Regions from separate parts of the Alteromonas sp. HB246098 genome, predicted to be linked through region 1. Evidence: predicted binding sites of a transcription regulator. Region 1 holds the regulator's gene; each other region holds the start of a gene.
What was found. Region 1 encodes MetJ, which represses methionine synthesis genes. Its sites were predicted from a motif close to TAGACGTCTAGACGTCTA; they were not measured.
Positions count from the first base shown of each region.

Region 2: a site for MetJ is predicted at 1,776-1,793, ahead of serA (phosphoglycerate dehydrogenase). Genes of this name have one in related genera too.
Region 3: a site for MetJ is predicted at 1,966-1,983, ahead of thrA (bifunctional aspartate kinase/homoserine dehydrogenase I). Genes of this name have one in related genera too.
Region 4: a site for MetJ is predicted at 1,580-1,597, ahead of metA (homoserine O-succinyltransferase MetA). Genes of this name have one in related genera too.

Region 1 is NZ_JBTZUG010000009.1:135,656-138,849, forward strand. It holds gene ACYTPF_RS17205 (malic enzyme-like NAD(P)-binding protein) at 287-1,522, shown strand; gene metJ (met regulon transcriptional regulator MetJ) at 1,610-1,942, opposite strand; gene metF (methylenetetrahydrofolate reductase) at 2,103-2,990, shown strand.
Region 2 is NZ_JBTZUG010000002.1:89,373-92,566, forward strand. It holds gene ACYTPF_RS06300 (DUF481 domain-containing protein) at 1-106, shown strand, start outside; gene serA (phosphoglycerate dehydrogenase) at 316-1,545, opposite strand; gene rpiA (ribose-5-phosphate isomerase RpiA) at 1,880-2,536, opposite strand; gene ACYTPF_RS06315 (5-formyltetrahydrofolate cyclo-ligase) at 2,626-3,194, opposite strand, start outside.
Region 3 is NZ_JBTZUG010000005.1:318,796-321,989, reverse strand. It holds gene thrA (bifunctional aspartate kinase/homoserine dehydrogenase I) at 1-1,791, opposite strand, end outside; gene ACYTPF_RS13135 (excinuclease ABC subunit UvrA) at 2,170-3,194, opposite strand, start outside.
Region 4 is NZ_JBTZUG010000001.1:1,094,431-1,097,624, reverse strand. It holds gene ACYTPF_RS04715 (chemotaxis protein CheW) at 1-537, shown strand, start outside; gene ACYTPF_RS04710 (chemotaxis protein CheW) at 555-1,046, shown strand; gene ACYTPF_RS04705 (DUF2802 domain-containing protein) at 1,106-1,540, shown strand; gene metA (homoserine O-succinyltransferase MetA) at 1,662-2,600, shown strand; gene ACYTPF_RS04695 (homocysteine S-methyltransferase family protein) at 2,604-3,194, shown strand, end outside.

The sequences.
Region 1 (3,194 bases):
ATAATGCTTTACTGTAAAGGCTCGTGGCGCTTTTGGATATAAATGTAGGTCTAAATGTTAGTCCTAATATCAACAGCGATATGTGAGGAAAATCAGAAAGCGTTAACGCTAGGTCTGCAGTTTCCAACGTACCACACCAGTGCCCACAACTATTTATAATCACTTTTGTCATTAGTTGGTTGTAACGCGCTTATGTTTATCTACCTATAACTACAACGATAATAAAATAGCTACAGAGCGTGAACGAAAACACCGATGAACCCTACATCTAAGGATACTTTTTTACATGTCAGATTTTAGACAACGCGCACTTGACTATCACGCCAAACCCACGCCTGGAAAAATTCGCGTAGAGCTATCTAAGCCTGCCGATAGTGTCGACGATCTTGCTCTTGCTTATAGCCCGGGCGTTGCCGAACCGGTGAGAGAAATCGCCGAAGATGCAGATAATGCCTATAAATATACGGGTAAAGGCAACCTTATTGCTGTTATTAGTAACGGAACGGCAATTTTAGGATTAGGCAATTTAGGCCCATTAGCTTCAAAACCTGTCATGGAAGGTAAAGCGCTTCTATTTAAACGCTTTGCTGGTTTAGATGCCATTGATATTGAAGTGAAACATCGTACGACGGAAGAATTCATCAATACTGTAGCCAATATTGCTGATACGTTTGGCGGTATTAACCTAGAAGATATCAAAGCGCCGGAATGCTTTGAAATTGAGCAAGAGCTCATTAAGCGCTGTAAAATCCCAGTATTCCATGATGATCAACACGGTACCGCTATTGTAACCGCCGCAGGTATGCTTAACGCTTTAGAGATTCAGGGCAAAAATATAGAGAACGCTAAAATTGTTTGCATGGGCGCTGGCGCAGCAGCGGTTGCCTGTATGGAGCTACTGATTAAGTGTGGAGCCCAGCGTGAGCGTATCTACATGTTAGATAGGAAAGGCGTTATCCACACTCGTCGCGAAGATTTAACTGAGCACAAGAAGCTGTTTGCTAACAACACTGATAAGCGCACCCTTGAAGATGTAATGGAAGGCGCAGATATCTTTGTCGGTGTATCAGGCCCTGATGTTTTACCGCCAGAAGCGCTTTCTTTGATGGCTGAAAATCCAATTGTATTTGCATGCTCTAACCCTGACCCAGAGATAAAGCCTGAACTCGCTCACGAAGTACATAAAGACCTAATTATGGCTACTGGACGCTCAGACTACCCTAATCAGGTAAACAACGTGCTGTGCTTTCCATTTATTTTCCGTGGCGCTCTAGACGTTCGCGCTACAGCTATTAATGACGAGATGAAAGTGGCGGCAGTTGAAGCCCTTCGTGCTATTACAAAAGAACCCGTCCCAGAGGAAGTATTAGCCGCAAGTAAAAGTGACAGCCTAACGTTTGGTAAGGATTATATTATTCCCAAGCCTATGGACCCACGTCTGTGCGAGCGTATTGCTACCGCTGTATCTAAGGCGGCTATTGAGTCGGGCGTTGCACGAGTGCCTGAAAACCCGGAAGAATAAAGATACATAAAAACGGCGCTGTGTTGTAGGTAATTACTTACATCCGCTAACATACAATACAGGGCCGTGTCTCTTTAATGATAGATATCAGTCGTCTTCAGACACATCATTTTCGAAGCTTGGATCAATACCCATTTCTTCCATAATGCGCCTAGCTTCAGCCGGCACGCGATTAGGGTTGTCTTTACGCAGGTCATCGTCGTTAGGCAAAGGTTGTCCGGTAAACGCGTGTAAAAACGCTTCACACAACAGTTCCGAATTAGTGGCGTGGCGCAAATTATTGATTTGGCGTCGGGTACGCTCATCAGTAAGTGCTTTAAGCACATTAATAGGTATAGAGACAGTGACTTTCTTTACCTGCTCGCTCTTTTTCCCATGTTCTGCGTAGGGGTGAATATATTTACCGTTCCATTCTGCCATTGTACTAACTCGGTCTACTCTTTTTATATTATGAAGAGAAATTCTAAACAAGTTCACGAAAAGGTCAATTGAGCAGTGTAAACCTCTTGACGTCTAGACATATATTCTTTAATTTAGACGTCTAAACGTCTATAAGATTACATTTTTGAGAGTATAAACCATGGTTTCTTACGCACAAGGTATCGATGCATTAAACCAGTCCCTGTCGGAGCTGCGTGATATTGATGTATCTTTTGAATTCTTTCCGCCTAAAACGGAAGCCATGGAACAAACCCTGTGGAAGTCGGTTGAACGTCTAGCCCCGCTAAAGCCAAGCTACATGTCGGTTACTTACGGCGCCAATAGCGGTGAACGTGACAGAACCCACGATGTGGTAAAACGTATTCAACAGCAAACAGGCGTTGCTGCCGTTCCTCACTTAACCTGTGTCGACGCAAGCCGTGATGAATTAAAGCAAATTGCAAGAGACTACTGGGATTCTGGCATTCGCCGTATTGTCGCCTTGCGTGGCGACTTGCCTAAAGGGGTAGACAAAACAGAGATGTATGCCTCTGACTTAGTTGCCTTACTAAAAGACGTTGCCGATTTTGATATTTCAGTTGCTGCCTACCCAGAAAAACACCCTGAAGCGCCAAATGCGCAGTTCGACTTGCTAAACCTTAAACGCAAAGCTGAAGCTGGCGCTACCGAAGCGATAACCCAGTTCTTCTTCGATACGAGTGTTTACCTGCGATTTAGAGACCGCGCAGCCGCCGCGGGAGTAGACTTAGACATAGTTCCAGGAATTTTACCTGTGACTAACTACCAAACGTTAGTAAGGTTTGCTGGCTTTACAGACGTGCACGTTCCGGGCTGGTTGCACAAGATGTTCGACGGTCTTGATGCAGATGATCAAGCCACTCGTAACCTAATAGGCGCTAATATTGCCATGGACCAAGTGAAGGTACTGGCAAAAGAAGGGGTGAAGCACTTTCACTTCTATACTCTCAACCGTAGTGAACTAAGCTATGCAATCTGTCATATGCTAGGTGTGCGCTCCGGCGATTGATTTTGTGTAGCGGTAACAAAGCTATACAAGTAGATAACTAAAGGCGCATTCCATGCGCCTTTGTTGTATAAAGTATTGATTAACCTTTTGCCACTGAAGCCTACGCCAGTTACCATTTGCTGTATTATGAATTGAACTATTGATACCGTAAGGTCTCCCATCAAAAGATCACGCTGTTTGTCTGCCAGAGGGTATCGCCAGGAG
Region 2 (3,194 bases), on a different contig from region 1:
TTCTATGCGTCTTTCTTTCAAACTTGACCACAACACTAACGTTGATGAAGATGTAGAAAAACTTGATACAGAAACTGCTGTAAGCCTAGTTTACAACTTCTTCTAAACTTTGCTGAAGCGCCTTGACTGCTCAACTGTACGTTGAGGCGGTTTAATGCTTTACGTAGGTAATTCTTTTCTGCGCCATAGTAGTGTTGGAACAGGCACGGAATAAAAGGGTTACTGAGTGAAACAAAAATACAGATACAAAAAACGCTGCATTGTTGCAGCGTTTTTTTAACTAAATATCAAGCAAGCGTTTGATTAAACGTTTGTTTAATGAAGGATTCTGGTCTTAATAGTGCCGTCAATTTGCTGAAGTTCCGCTAGTGCTTCATAGCCGCGATCTTCTTTAACATCCACTACCACATAACCAATTTCAGAGTTAGTTTGTAGATACTGAGCTTCAATGTTGATGTCTTTTTCCGCAAAAGCTTTGTTGATTTGCGTAAGAATACCTGGCTGGTTTTTGTGTACGTGAAGCAAACGCGAACGACCAGTGTGTTCAGGCAGTGATACTTCAGGGAAGTTAACTGCCGACAACGTAGAGCCGTTATCGCTGTATTTTGCTAACTTACCCGCTACTTCAATACCAATGTTTTCTTGCGCTTCCTGTGTGCTTCCGCCTACGTGAGGAGTAAGAATAACGTTGTCGAACGCGCGAAGCGGCGATTCAAACTCTTCAGTATTAGACTTAGGCTCTACTGGGAATACATCAATTGCTGCGCCGTTAAGATGGCCACTTTCCAGCGCCTTAGCCAGTGCGTCAATATCAACCACAGTACCGCGAGATGCGTTAATAAGAATGCTGCCTTTTTTCATTTGAGACAGTTCTTTTTCGCCAATCATATCTTGGGTTTGCGGCGTTTCGGGAACGTGTAGTGATACCACATCAGAGGTATTAAGTAGCTTTTCAAGCGACTTCACCTGAGCTGAGTTACCCAGCACTAGCTTGTCTTCGATATCGAAAAATTGAACGCGCATACCAAGGTGCTCAGCTAGAATACTAAGCTGTGTACCTATGTGGCCATAGCCGATAATACCTAAGGTTTTTCCGCGAGCTTCGTACGAACCTACTGCGGTCTTCTCCCATTCACCGCGGTGAGCTTTGGCGTTTTTGCTAGGCACTTGACGAAGCAAAAGAATAATTTGCCCAAGAACAAGTTCTGCAACCGAGCGAGTATTAGAAAAAGGCGCGTTAAAAACGGGAATACCACGGCGCTGCGTAGCTTCAAGGTTTACCTGGTTGGTACCAATGCAGAAACAACCAATAGCAACAAGCTTTTGTGCCGCATCAACTACTTTCTCGGTAATCTGTGTACGTGAACGAATACCAACAAAGTGGGCGTCTTTAATCTTCTCAATTAACTCATCTTCAGGAAGAGAGGTTTTGAGAAATTCAATGTTGCTATACCCATTGCTTTGTAGTGTTTCCAAAGCACTTTGGTGAACACCTTCCAACAACAAAATTCGGATTTTATCCTTCTCTAATGAAACTTTGCTCATGAACTCGCTATCTCTCGCTGATTTAATTGGGGTTGCTGGCAGTGCCAACTATAGGCTCTCATAAATTTTAAGTAGCTAACATCTAAAGATGCACTACCTTATTTGCAACAGAGCCTTGGTTTAGCGCCTGCTATCTAGCGTTTTAGTTACGCTAATTGCTTTAATAATAAAGGTTCATAACCTTAAGCAACATAAACATCTAGCTGCAAAATAGTATTAATTGAGACATCTAGACGTCTAAACGGAAATTAACAGAAAACACGCTAAGTTAAAAGCAGTATTTTGCCTAGCTTTTCAACAAAACACTGGAATGTGGGCGGTTAAGCCGCCCGTATCACTTAAAGGTTTCAACACCACTGTCGGTTGCACTTAACACTACATCTGCGCCACGTAGCGCAAAAATACCGTTAGTTACTACGCCCGGAATATTATTGATTTTTTGCTCTAACTCACGTGGGTTTAGTATTTCAAGATTGTGGACATCTAAAATAACGTTACCGTTATCTGTCACAACGCCTTGTCTGTACTCGGGGTCGCCACCCAGCTTTACCAGTTCGCGAGCAACAAAAGAGCGAGCCATAGGAATAACTTCTACAGGAAGTGGGAAGTCACCTAAAACAGGCACGCGCTTACTTTCATCTACAATACAAACGAACGTGGTAGCGGCACCCGCGACAATCTTCTCGCGGGTCAGAGCTGCGCCGCCGCCTTTAATCATATGTTTGTGTTCAGTGACTTCGTCGGCACCGTCAATGTAAACTGAAAGGTTGCTAACTTCATTTAACTCGAAGACTTCGATGCCCAAGGCTTTCAAACGCTCGGTAGATGCCTCTGAACTTGAAACCGCGCCTTCAATTTTGTGCTTAATTTTGCCCAGTTCTTCTATGAAAAAATTAACAGTAGAGCCCGTACCCACACCGACAATACTGTCTGCTTCAACATAGTCGATGGCTGCTTTGGCTACGGCTTGCTTTTTTTCGTTCTGATCCATGGTTACTCTCCAACTTATTATGTTTGCAAGTGTAACTTATAAGTGAACATGAACCCATAAGTTCATAGGTTCAATTTGATATAGTGAAATTACGGTTTAGTGAATATAAGTGTGCGAGAAGGAGTCACTATAGCATCGAGCGGTACATCCCACGGCGCAGTGGGCAGGGCATCAACTTCTTGCACATCGTGAGCGATACCTACCAATTTTGGAGTATGCTGTTTCAAGGCTGATTGAGTATTTAACTTGCGTTGTGTAAAGCTTAAGGTGCGGTCGTAATAGCCGCCACCCATACCCAAGCGGTTTCCGTTTGTATCAAACCCCACTAGCGGCATAAGGATAACATCGCATTGTGTAACAGGTATGACGGCTTCACAGGACAATACAGGCTCTTCTATGTTGTATTTGTTATTAATTAACAAAGAATCGGGGGTATAAGATAAAAAAAGCAAGTGCCCTTTGCATACAGGGTGTAGCACAGGCAATGCGAATTTTTTGTGCAAGTGCTGCCAAGTTGATTCAATGTAGTATTTTAAGTTTACTTCGCCATCGTTAACCAAGTACCCGGCTACAGTAGTTGCGCTCATAACAAAGGGGAGGGTGTTTAGCTGGGCCGCGATGCACTGTGCAGCGTCTTCACGCTGTTCGTCAGGTAAAC
Region 3 (3,194 bases), on a different contig from region 1:
TGCCGTTTTACGCAGCTTACGGTAATAAGCCATAGCGGAAGTATTCGCCTTTTTGTTAGGCGTTACTACGTGAAAGCCGCTTTCCATCATATCGACGTACTGATTAGCGATGGCTTCATGGCTAGTACAGTCAACAATCACCGGGTTCACCAGACTATTGTCGTTAGCGAACTGATGTAGACGCTCTACACTCAAGCCTTCACTTGCAGAGTCAAGTGCCGCATTCCAATCGCTGCTTAAATCAATACCTTGACTGTTCAACAGCAATTTACGGCTATTGGCTATACCATAAACGCGCAGCTGAATATTGCGTTTTAAAAGTGCTGGCTGCTGCTTTTGAATTTGGACAAGCAGTTCGGTTCCTACATTGCCACACCCTACTAGAAATACGTCTATGGTATGGCGATCAGAGAAAAAATTCTGGTGAATAACCTTAACCGCTTTCTTGGCACGCTTGCTTTCGATTACTGTGGAAATAGAACGCTCTGAAGAGCCCTGTGCGATAGCAACATTGTTTACTCGCGCTTGAGCAAGCGAGTTAAAGAAGCGCGCTGCCAAGCCTTTAGTTTGACGCATACCGTCACCAACCAAAGTAACAATAGCCAAGTCGTGACGCACTTCAATAGGGTCCAGCAGCTGGTTTTGTAGTTCTAGCGCAAAAGCATCTTCAAGTAACGTTAATGCACGGCTGGCATCTTTGCTCTGAATGCAGAAACTAATTGAATATTCCGAAGATGACTGAGTAATAAGGCTAATTGAAATATTAGCGTTAGACATCACCTCAAACACACGACTCGCCATACCCACCATGCCTTTAAGGCCTGGGCCGGCCACGTTGAACATAGTGACATTATCAAGCTGTGAAATACCTTTGACCGACGTCCACACTTCGCTTTTCTCATTACTGATTAGCGTACCAGGTGCAGCTGGATTAAGTGTATTTCTGATCAGGCAAGGAATGTGGTGCTGTGCAATTGGGCCGATAGTTTTGGGGTGAAGCACTTTTGCGCCGAAGTAAGACAACTCCATCGCTTCTTGATAAGTAAGCTTATCAAGCAGTACCGCGCCTTCAACTTGATTTGGATCAGCGTTGTAGACACCGTCTACGTCAGTCCAAATTTCACAGCAGCTTGCGTCGATACAGGCCGCCAAGATAGCTGCTGAATAGTCAGAGCCGTTACGTCCTAGGGTTACTTTTTCGCCTGCTTCGTTTACGGCAACGAACCCTGGCATAATCAAAAACTCGCTACCATCGGTAGGTACATCTGTAAAACGTGCTTTACTTAGCGATACGTCGGCAATACTGTCTAGGTAATCGCCCTCGGCAAGTACATATTTAACTGGGTCGATAACGCGATTTGCGATCCCTTTAGCCGATAGCATAGCGCTAAAAAGCGTCACCGAGATGTATTCGCCAATGCTAAGAATACCAGCAGCAACATTGTCTGGCGCAACGCCGAGCAGCTTGATGCCTTCAAGATGCTGTTTTAATACTGATAAGTGACTATTGATAAATTCCACCACGCTTGCGTGCTCAAACCCGTCGAACTCATCGTTTAGGTCATTGGCAATGCCTGTAACCGTGTCGTTCAACTTATCGAATAATGGCTGGAAATCTTCACCCGCGGCTGCTTGTTCACAAAGTAGTGAAAGCGCGTTCGTTACCCCTTTGGGGGCAGAAAGTACAACCGCAGCACCGTCGGTTTGGTGGGTTGCCGTGCTAATTTCCATAACGCGCATGTATCGCGGTGCATCGGCTAGAGAAGAACCCCCAAACTTTAAGACTTTCATATGCTGCTCCTTAAGGTTACGCATGCTAAAACGTGTGTAAAAAAAAGCCCGCTCTGTGTTAGGCGGGCTTTCGTTGTCTTTTGCTTACTTGCACTAGTCAGCGACCGCCCTTTTTAAGGTGGTAATTAACATAATGGTGGTGCGAGTAAGTAGAATCTTTTTCATACAAGCAATTTGCCGTATAGACGTCTATAAGTCAACCGCAGTTTTCACCACACTGTATTGCAAAATATGAAACACTCTTCAATTAATATTTCTTTTTAAGGTACAAATACGAGTTCAAGCTGTTATTAGTCGACTTACTAGTACTCTGATAGCTTTAAAACCTGCTTATTTCTAAGATCATTCAAACAGAACTCATCCAGTGGAAACCTTTCTTTAGGCCAAACTCGCCTTCAAAAAAGGGGCTGTTGCACTTTGTTGGACCTCAGCAACCTCCTCTGGGCTACCTTCTGCAACGATTTCTCCTCCCTCATCACCTGCGCCTGGCCCCATATCTATAATGTGATCGCAAGCCCCAGCTACCTGCATATTGTGCTCAACCATCACCACCGTATTCCCCGCTTCAACTAGTGTGGTTAAATGCTGCATAAGTAGCGAGGTGTCTGAAAGGTGTAAACCTGTTGTAGGTTCATCGAGCACATAAAGGGTATTAGCATTTTGAGCACGTTTAAGTTCTGACGCTAATTTAATGCGCTGCGCCTCGCCGCCTGATAATTCAGTAGCACTTTGCCCCAGGGTTAAATAGCCAAGCCCTACATTCATTAGTGTTTGAAGCCCCCGCGTAATGACTTGATTACTATTAAATACAGATAGCGCTTCTTCAACCGTAAGCGATAGTACATCAGCAATAGAGTGTTCGTTGTAACCGACTTCCAGTACGTTTTCGTTAAAACGCTTACCGTTACAAACGGTACAGGGGGAGTAAACACTCGGCATAAACAGTAGTTCTACCGATACCACACCCAAACCTTCACAATGTGGGCATCGCCCTTTTGCGACGTTAAACGAAAAATGACCCGCATCGTACCCACGGAATTTTGCTGCTTCGGTTGAAGCAAATAAACTTCTGATTTGATCAAATATACCGGTATAGGTTGCCAATGTTGAACGAGGTGTCCTGCCTATGGGAGACTGATCCACCACAACTATACGGCTTAACTCTTCAAGCCCGCTTTCAATTCGCCCTTGCTGCAGCTCACTTTCATGCGAAAAAGCGTCTTGAGCAAGAAGCGAATTGGCGTCAGTAAGCAGTTCTTTCGTTTCTCTCGTTTCTTTCGCTCGCTTCCCTTCTTTCTCGGCTGTACTTAAACCATCTTTGACCAACTCAACCAATGCTTGGCTAATCAAACTCGATTTTCCAGAGCCCGAAACGCCTGTGACGCAGGTCATCACACCAAGAG
Region 4 (3,194 bases), on a different contig from region 1:
TCATCCGTTGAGGTACCTGTACAGGCAGAAGAAAGTGAGGTAAGTGTTCCTGAGAGTTTAAAAACTCCACTAAAGGATACTCTCGGTTTCCGCTTTCAGGCGCTATTCTTTGAGGTTGCAGGGCTAACACTTGCGGTTCCCTTAACTTCGCTAGGGGGTATCCACCAAATTGAAAAAATTGGCCCTTTATTTGGAAAACCTGACTGGTTTATGGGTGTAATGTTGCACAGAGAGTCTAAACTAAGTGTTGTTGACTCTGCAAAATGGGTAATGCCAGAAAAATACGACGAAAATCTCGCACAATCGCTCAACTACCGATATCTTATAATGTTAGGAGAGAGTGCGTGGGGACTAGCAAGCGAAAAGCTTGTAAACACGGTCAATTTGACTACCGATGACGTAAAATGGCGCGAGTCCACAGGTAAACGTCCCTGGTTAGCAGGGATGGTTAAAGAAAAAATGTGTGCGTTAATTGACGTTGAAGAATTAATATCTATGCTTAACAAAGGCTTAGGCAGTAACGACCAGACGCCATAGTATTGGGAGCCAGGTTCATGAGCGATGAAAGAATGAATAATAACGCTAGCGACAGTAACGATGAAGTCCTTCAATGGGTGACGTATCGCTTAGGTGAAGAAACGTACGGTATTAACGTAATGCAAGTACAAGAAGTATTGCGTTATACCGAAATAGCCCCTGTACCCGGTGCGCCTGATTATGTGCTTGGTATTATTAACTTGCGTGGTAACGTGGTAACTGTCATCGATACCCGTGCGCGTTTTGGGCTACCACCAACGGAAATCACAGACAACACTCGTATAGTGATCATAGAGTCTGACGAACAGGTTGTCGGTATCTTAGTGGATAGTGTCGCCGAAGTGGTGTACTTAAAATCTTCAGAAATCGACAGCGCCCCTAACGTTGGTACTGAAGAAAGTGCTAAATTTATCCAAGGCGTTAGCAATCGTGATGGCGAACTGCTTATTCTCGTCGATTTGAATAAATTGCTCAGCGACGAAGAGTGGGATGAGCTCAGCAATATCTAAATAATGAATAGGCGGCATGTATTGTCTATGTCGCCACCATTTCCCCAAGGGTTATGTCCATGGAATGGCAGCTTGCTGCACCTACCTTAATTGAACTTATCTTGTGCGGTTTTATCATTGTGCTTGCTGTTACTGTAAGTATTCTGTATTCGCACATTAAGCAGTTACGTACAGCTTTAAGCGATAGCGAGCAAAATAGTGCATCGGCCATTGCGCGAATTGAGGCGCTCGCTAACAACGCAAATAATCAACAAACCGAGGCGCAAGCACGCACTCTGGTTATCACTCGCCACCTTCAAGAACTAGACGAAAAGCAAACTGATATAGAAAATCAGCTTCGCGAACTCAAAATGCAAGACCCTTCACTACGTTTATATCAGCGTGCTGCAGACTTAGTTAAGCAAGGCGCCAGTATTGACGAAATTATTGAGGCCTGTGACATTCCTCGCGCTGAAGCTGAGATGTTAATGATGGTGCATAAGCAAAATAGCTAGTTGTTTGTATCGATAGGCTCGTCTTAAAAAAGAAACGTTTAGACGTCTAGACGTAAAGATGTTGACATATCGCCAGTTATAGACACAATACAGGTATTGTAATTTATCACTGGAGTCCTCTATGCCAATTCGTATTCCTGAGCAATTACCCGCGCAGAATGTACTACTAGGTGAAAATATTTTTACCATGGACATGGACAGGGCTGCCAATCAGGATATTCGTCCTCTTGAAGTCGGCATTCTTAATTTGATGCCGAACAAGATAGAAACGGAAGTGCAGTTGCTTCGCCTGTTGTCAAATACGCCGCTGCAAATAAATGTAGACTTGATTCGAATTGATAATCAAGCACCAAAAAATACTCCCCAATCACATATGGATGCCTTCTACCACGACTTTTCAGCAGTCGCGAACAAAAAATACGATGGCCTTATTGTTACTGGCGCACCCCTAGCGCTTATCGACTATGAAGAAGTGAAGTATTGGGAAACCATGACCAAAATATTGGAATGGGCACAGCGGCACGTTAACTCTACTTTATACCTGTGCTGGGCTGCTCACGCTGCTATGTATCACTTTTATGGTATTACTCGAAAGATTAGAGACGAAAAGTTTTCAGGAGTTTTTCAACATAAAGTGAACGACCCGAACAATGAGCTTTTAAGAGGCTTCGACCCAACTTTTCATGCCCCTCACTCTCGTTACGGGCATATCGATACTTCTCTGTATAACAGTGTCGAAGGCCTTAGCGTTGTGGCAGAATCTGAGGACGTGGGTGCCTATATCGTAGCATCAGAAGACAAGCGAATGGTGTTTGTAACAGGCCATCCAGAATATGACCCTGATACGCTTAAAGACGAGTACTTACGGGATATTGCCGCGGGTCAAACCCCAGCAATGCCAAAAAATTATTTTGAAGGGGATGATCCAGCCAAGTCTCCTATTGTACAGTGGCGCTCGCACGGCAGCCTATTGTTTACAAACTGGCTGAATTATTATGTCTATCAGACCACGCCTTACGATTTAAATCAGCTTGCTGAAAAGTCACAGCCAAAGAGGTAGCACGTGAGCCAAAGAGAAATTTCTAGTGCGCAGGCATCGCTTACAGAAGCCGCTCAAAAACGCATTCTTATACTAGACGGTGCAATGGGCACCATGATCCAGCGCCACAAGTTGGAAGAAGAAGATTACCGCGGGACACAGTTTGCAGACTGGCATTGCGACGTAAAGGGTAATAACGACCTATTAGTGCTTACCCAGCCCGATATTATTTACCAAATTCACTGTGATTACTTTGAAGCTGGTGCGGACATTATTGAAACGAATACGTTTAATGCTACGACTATTGCTATGGCTGATTATGATATGCAGGCCCAATCACGTGATATCAATTTAGCAGCGGCTAAATTGGCGCGTAAAGCAGCAGACGAATTCACAGCAAAAACACCAGAGAAACCCCGTTTTGTTGCCGGCGTATTAGGGCCAACAAACCGCACGGCGTCTATTTCTCCTGACGTGAACGACCCAGGTAAGCGCAATGTCACTTTTGACGAATTAGTACAGGCCTATAGTGAGTCTACCGAAGCCCTTATTGAAGGCGGCGTTGACCTAATCATGCTTGAAACTATTTTCGACACGTTAAATGCCAAGGCAGCA